2 regions of the Solibacillus sp. FSL H8-0523 genome follow, and region 1 is predicted to be linked to the other one. Evidence: a T-box and tRNA genes for the amino acid it is inferred to sense, from the RefSeq annotation. Region 1 holds a T-box; the other holds one or more tRNA genes.
What was found. The T-box of region 1 lies ahead of cysS (cysteine--tRNA ligase). A T-box ahead of a tRNA ligase gene usually reads a tRNA of that ligase, here a tRNA-Cys.
Positions count from the first base shown of each region.

Region 2: it has a tRNA-Cys gene. The T-box ahead of cysS (cysteine--tRNA ligase) is inferred to sense a tRNA for this amino acid. The anticodon was not compared.

Region 1 covers NZ_CP150291.1:4,073,300-4,076,481, forward strand. The annotation lists gene NSQ62_RS20555 (Mini-ribonuclease 3) at 1-226, opposite strand, end outside; gene cysS (cysteine--tRNA ligase) at 226-1,629, opposite strand; T-box leader at 1,699-1,918, opposite strand; gene gltX (glutamate--tRNA ligase) at 1,980-3,182, opposite strand, start outside.
Region 2 covers NZ_CP150291.1:3,557,620-3,560,801, reverse strand. The annotation lists rRNA gene rrf (5S ribosomal RNA) at 1-19, shown strand, start outside; tRNA gene NSQ62_RS17895 (tRNA-Asn) at 34-109, shown strand; tRNA gene NSQ62_RS17890 (tRNA-Ser) at 120-211, shown strand; tRNA gene NSQ62_RS17885 (tRNA-Glu) at 225-299, shown strand; tRNA gene NSQ62_RS17880 (tRNA-Val) at 323-398, shown strand; tRNA gene NSQ62_RS17875 (tRNA-Met) at 418-492, shown strand; tRNA gene NSQ62_RS17870 (tRNA-Asp) at 496-571, shown strand; tRNA gene NSQ62_RS17865 (tRNA-Phe) at 594-669, shown strand; tRNA gene NSQ62_RS17860 (tRNA-Thr) at 678-753, shown strand; tRNA gene NSQ62_RS17855 (tRNA-Tyr) at 761-844, shown strand; tRNA gene NSQ62_RS17850 (tRNA-Trp) at 854-927, shown strand; tRNA gene NSQ62_RS17845 (tRNA-His) at 953-1,028, shown strand; tRNA gene NSQ62_RS17840 (tRNA-His) at 1,069-1,144, shown strand; tRNA gene NSQ62_RS17835 (tRNA-Gln) at 1,172-1,246, shown strand; tRNA gene NSQ62_RS17830 (tRNA-Gly) at 1,252-1,326, shown strand; tRNA gene NSQ62_RS17825 (tRNA-Cys) at 1,332-1,405, shown strand; tRNA gene NSQ62_RS17820 (tRNA-Leu) at 1,457-1,538, shown strand; gene nagB (glucosamine-6-phosphate deaminase) at 1,817-2,548, shown strand; gene NSQ62_RS17810 (DMT family transporter) at 2,575-3,182, opposite strand, start outside.

The DNA of each region.
Region 1 (3,182 bases):
ATACCGCCTGCTCTTCTTCTGTTAAAAAGTTTTCATCAATCATGCGGTGCGCAATGTTTGACTGTGCTTTCGCTGATACATACTTCGTTGCTTCTTTGTGCAATGTATGTGGCTTTGCACGACCCGCTAAAATTAAATGTTCACGAATACGTTGTTCCAGCACGGCGTCGCCCATATAGGCAAGCGCCAGTGCATTTAATTGTCTTACTTCATGTGATGATTGCATTATTGACCTCGTTTCCAGCGTGTTCCTTGACGAGTATCTTCTAATACGATATCCATACTTAGTAGCTGATCACGAATTTCGTCTGAACGTGCAAAGTCACGATTTTTACGTGCCGCAATACGCTCTTCGATTAATGCTTCGATCTCTTCGTCTAATAAGCCCGCTTCCACTTTTGCATGAATTCCTAATACGTCACCAATTGCATCAAACATGTTAAGAATCGCTTGTAGCACTTCTTTGTCTGTGTTCGCCTCTTTTAAGTAGACGTTGGCGATACGAGATAGTTCGAATAATACAGAAATCGCATTGGCTGTATTAAAATCATCGTTCATGGCTTCCTCGAAATCTACTTTGATTTGGTTTACTTTTGCTAGCCATTCTTCACTTGCATCCGCTAAGCTTACTGATGAAGTTAGGCGGTGCTCGACATTGGCGTAAGACGTACGAATACGATCTAAACCATTTTTCGCCGCTTCCACTAAATCTTGCGCGAAGTTAATTGGGTGACGGTAATGTACCGAAAGCATAAAGAAACGTAATACTTGCGGATCGATTTGCTGGCGAATGTCATGCACTAAGATAAAGTTTCCTAGAGACTTCGACATTTTTTCGTTATCAATGTTAATATACCCGTTATGCATCCAGTAACGCGCAAATGTTTTATCGTTATGCGCTTCTGATTGGGCAATTTCATTTTCATGGTGAGGGAACGTTAAATCTTGCCCACCTGCGTGAATATCAATTGTATCTCCTAAGTGCTCACGCGCCATTACTGAACACTCAATATGCCAGCCTGGACGCCCTTCTCCCCAAGGTGATTCCCATTTTACTTCGCCTGGTTTTGCTGCTTTCCATAAGGCGAAATCTAGCGGGTCTTCTTTTTTCTCGCCTGTTTCAATACGTGCCCCTACTTTTAAATCATCAATTGATTGGTGACTTAACTTTCCGTAGCCGTTGAATTTTCGTGTGCGGTAGTAAACATCGCCTTGAGATTCATATGCGTAACCTTTGTCAATTAGCACTTTGATGAATGAAATAATGTCATCCATATGCTCTGTTACACGTGGGTGTGCATCGGCCTTTTTGCAACCTAACGCTGTAATATCTTCAAAATATGCAGCAATGAAGCGCTCTGTTAACTCGGATGTCTCTTCACCAAGCTCATTTGCTGCTTTAATAATTTTATCATCTACATCTGTAAAGTTAGAAACGAACTTCACTTCATAGCCTGCGTATTGTAAGTAGCGACGCACTGTATCATACACGATGACCGGACGTGAATTCCCGATATGAATGTAGTTATAAACAGTCGGTCCACATACATACATTTTTACTTTGCCTTCTTCTAATGGAACGAATGGCTCTTTTTGACGTGTTAATGAGTTGAATAATTGAATGCTCATAATACATGCTCCTTTTAAAAAATGGAATTTTTAACAAAAAATAAAACGCCCCTGTCACCTAAATAAGGTGACAGAGACGCAGTAATGCGCGGTTCCACTCTGGTTGAAGAAATAACACTCTTCCGCTTAAGTGTCCGATAACGGGGACAAGGCGATTTAACCTACTAATAGTTCAATTAAATACTCAAAGGTGCATTTCTGCTTCGCCTTGACCTAGATCACTTTCAGCCGGTGATGATCCTCTCTTGAAGGTATGCGCGTGCGTACTTCTCCTTCTCTACGCGTTCACGTTATAACAAATTGTACATTTATTGTACAATTATTTTCTGAAAAATCAATCAATCGGTTTCTTAGTTCGCGAATTTTTCTACGCGAGCAAGTACTTTTTCTTTACCAATTAAGCTAATTGAATTCGGTAATTCTGGACCATGTGTTTGACCCGTAGTTACGACACGGATTGGCATGAATAGGTTTTTCCCTTTAACGCCCGTTTCTTTTTGAACGACTTTAATCGCTGCTTTAATTGAATCTGCGTCAAATGACTCTAATGATTCTAATTGCACTTTAAAGGCAGCCATTACTTGAGGTACCGTTTCGCCAGCTAATACTTCCGTTGCTTCTTCATCATATGAAATTTCTTCTGTGAAGAATAGGCTTGTTAACTCAACGATTTCTGCACCGAAGCTCATTTGCTCATGGTAAAGCGCAATTACGTCAGATACCCAAGCGAATTGTTCTTCAGATAATTCCTCTGCCACTACACCCGCTTTTTGTAGGTGTGGTAATGCTAATGCGACTACCTCTTCAAGAGATAATTTTTTGATATATTGGTTATTCATCCAAGTAAGCTTCGTTTTATCAAACATTGATGGTGATTTTGATAAACGCTTTTCATCGAATAATTTGATGAACTCATCGTGTGAGAAGATTTCTTCTTCACCTTCTGGAGACCAGCCAAGTAACCCGAAGAAGTTGAACATTGCTTCTGGTAAGTAACCAAGATCTTTATATTGCGTAATGAATTGGATAATTGACTCATCACGTTTTGATAATTTTTTACGTTCTTCGTTAACGATTAACGTCATGTGCCCGAAGCTTGGGTATTCCCAACCAAATGCATCGAAAATCATCATTTGTTTTGGTGTATTTGATAAATGCTCTTCACCGCGGAATACATGTGTAATTTCCATGAAGTGATCATCTAACACAACCGCATAGTTGTAAGTTGGAATGCCGTTTGCTTTTACTAATACCCAGTCACCGATGTCTTTCGATTCGAATGATACATCTCCACGAACTAAGTCAGTGAATTTATACGTTACACCTTCAGGAACACGCATACGAATTGTGTATTGCATACCTGCAGCTTCTTTTTCTGCTACTTCTTCTGCTGTTAAGTGACGACATTTGCCATCATAAGTTGGTGCGGCAACGCCATTTGCTTTTTGTGCTTCACGAGATGCTTCTAATTCTTCTGAAGAACAGAAACATTTGTATGCTTTGCCTTCTGCTAATAATGTTTCAGCATGCTCTTTATAAATGTCTAAACGTTC
Region 2 (3,182 bases), 520 kb from region 1:
GAGTAGGACGTCGCTAGGCTAGTATATAATTATTCCGAAGTAGCTCAGTTGGTAGAGCATCCGGCTGTTAACCGGCAGGTCGCAGGTTCGAGTCCTGCCTTCGGAGCCATCTAAATCTTGGAGAGTTGTCCGAGAGGCCGAAGGAGCACGATTGGAAATCGTGTATGCGGGTAACACTGTATCAAGGGTTCGACTCCCTTACTCTCCGCCAGGCAATTTAGTATGGCCCGTTGGTCAAGTGGTTAAGACACCGCCCTTTCACGGCGGTAACACGGGTTCGAATCCCGTACGGGTCACCATTTATATTTTTTATATCCAGCATGGAGGATTAGCTCAGCTGGGAGAGCACCTGCCTTACAAGCAGGGGGTCGGCGGTTCGAGCCCGTCATCCTCCACCATTTAATTAAATAGTATTGTCGCGGGGTGGAGCAGTGGTAGCTCGTCGGGCTCATAACCCGAAGGTCATAGGTTCAAGTCCTATCCCCGCAACCAAATGGTCCCGTGGTGTAGCGGTTAACATGCCTGCCTGTCACGCAGGAGATCGCCGGTTCGATCCCGGTCGGGACCGCCATTTTTTTAATTATTACATACGTGGGTTTGTAGCTCAGTTGGTAGAGCATTAGATTGAAGCTCTAAGTGTCGGCGGTTCGATTCCGTCCAAACCCACCATATATGTTGCCGGTGTAGCTCAGTTGGTAGAGCAACTGACTTGTAATCAGTAGGTCGAGGGTTCGACTCCTTTCGCCGGCACCATTACCCTGGAGGGGTAGCGAAGTGGCTAAACGCGGCGGACTGTAAATCCGCTCCTTAGGGTTCGGCGGTTCGAATCCGTCCCCCTCCACCATATCTTTACAGGGGCATAGTTTAAAGGTAGAACTACGGTCTCCAAAACCGTCAGTGTGGGTTCGATTCCTACTGCCCCTGCCATTTTAAGATTCAAATAAGTATAATGGCGGTTGTGGCGAAGTGGTTAACGCACCGGATTGTGATTCCGGCATTCGTGGGTTCAATTCCCATCAGTCGCCCCATTCTTTATTTAGGTTTAAGAAGTAAAATTATATGATAGTGGCGGTTGTGGCGAAGTGGTTAACGCACCGGATTGTGATTCCGGCATTCGTGGGTTCAATTCCCATCAGTCGCCCCATTCTTAATATAATAAATATGAAATTTTTGGGGTATAGCCAAGCGGTAAGGCAACGGATTTTGATTCCGTCATGCCCTGGTTCGAATCCAGGTTCCCCAGCCATTTTTGCGGAAGTAGTTCAGTGGTAGAACACCACCTTGCCAAGGTGGGGGTCGCGAGTTCGAACCTCGTCTTCCGCTCCAAATATGGCGGCATAGCCAAGTGGTAAGGCACAGGTCTGCAACACCTCTACCACCGGTTCAAATCCGGTTGCCGCCTCCATATTTTTTAGATCAAATCGGTTAAGCCGATTTTTTTTATACCCATTTTCTTGCCGATATGGCGGAATTGGCAGACGCGCCGGACTCAAAATCCGGTTCCTTCGGGAGTGTCGGTTCGACCCCGACTATCGGTATCAGATCGATAAGGTGAATTGCCAAAAACCTTATCAAATGAAGACTTCTAGTATTTATACTAGGGGTCTTTTTTTATTGGAGTTTCCTTCAAATAGAGATTGAAACAGAAAATCTCCTTTACAAACAGAATAATTGTGTTTTTAACTGAAATACTACGTGTTTTTTTATAGCATGTTAGAAAGAATTACTTTAGAATTGACATGATGATGTGAGAAATGGATTTAACGAATTTAATTTAAATAACTGAAATTATGAATAGATGAAAGAAGGTAATGGAATGAATGCAGTAGTAAATTTAAAATGGATTGAAGCAGCAAATTACGAGGAAATGAGCAAGCTTGCGGCGGATATGTTTAAAGCGGAATTAAAGCACAATCCAAAAATGGTATTAGGTTTAGCAACAGGTGGGACACCAGAAGGCTTTTATAAAGAACTAGTTGAGGCGTATCAAGCTGGAGAAATTTCATTTGAACAGGCACAGTCTTACAACTTAGATGAATACGTTGGGATTAATCCTACAAATGAAGCGAGCTACCATTACTATATGGATCAAAATCTATTTAATCACGTTGATATGAAGCGTGAGAATATCCATGTGCCAAAAGGGGATACAGCGGACTTACAAGCGGCTGCCGCGCACTATGATGAGATGATTGAGGCAGCTGGTGGTGTTGATATTCAGCTATTAGGTATTGGCATAAACGGACATATTGGTTTTAATGAGCCAGGTACACCATTTACATTAGGGACAAATGTTGTAGAACTGACAGAGTCGACACGTGATGCGAATAAAATTTATTTCAATTCAATCGATGAAGTGCCAACATATGCCATTACAATGGGTATTCAAACAATCATGAATGCGAAGAAAGTCGTTTTATTAATTTCAGGTGCATCAAAGCAGGAAGCCATGGATCGTCTGCGTAGCGGTGAAGTGACAGAGGACTTCCCAGCAAGTGCCCTGCACAATCACAAAGATGTAACAGTGATTTATACAGGTGTAAAATAATGATGAGGAGTGCTTAAATGCACTCCTCATTTTTTAATGGTCGTAATAAATACTCCGGCAATAACGGCAATCCCTCCAATAATTTGTGCCATGAGTAATTGTTCATCTAAAAACAGAACAGCAAAAATTGTCGCAAACACTGGAATGAAGTTTAAGTAGATCCCGGCTTTGTTGGCCCCTAATGCGACAACGCCCGTATTCCAGCTTAGGAACGCAACAATCGAGGCAATGATCCCGACATAGAAAATAGCACCAATTGTAGAAGCACCCCAAGTAATCGCTTGAGACGTCGTTAACAGCTCATATCCGGTAAATGGGAGTAACATGAGTGCGCCAAGTGCAATGGTCACTAAGAACGTTGAGTAGCCTGGTAGCTTGCCTGCGTATTTCTTAATTAGTAATGAATACACACTCCAACAAATGACAGCGACTAATACAATTAGGTCCCCTTTGTTAAATGAAAAGGCAAGTAAGCTTTCCATTAAACCGCCTGAAATGATGAATAGCACACCCGCTAGTGACAAGAGTGTTCCAAATAACTGAAACTTCGTTAAACGTTCCTTTAAGAAAATAAAACTAAGTATGTAAATAATAATTGGCGTTGATGAGTTCATTAAGGATGCATTAATGGACG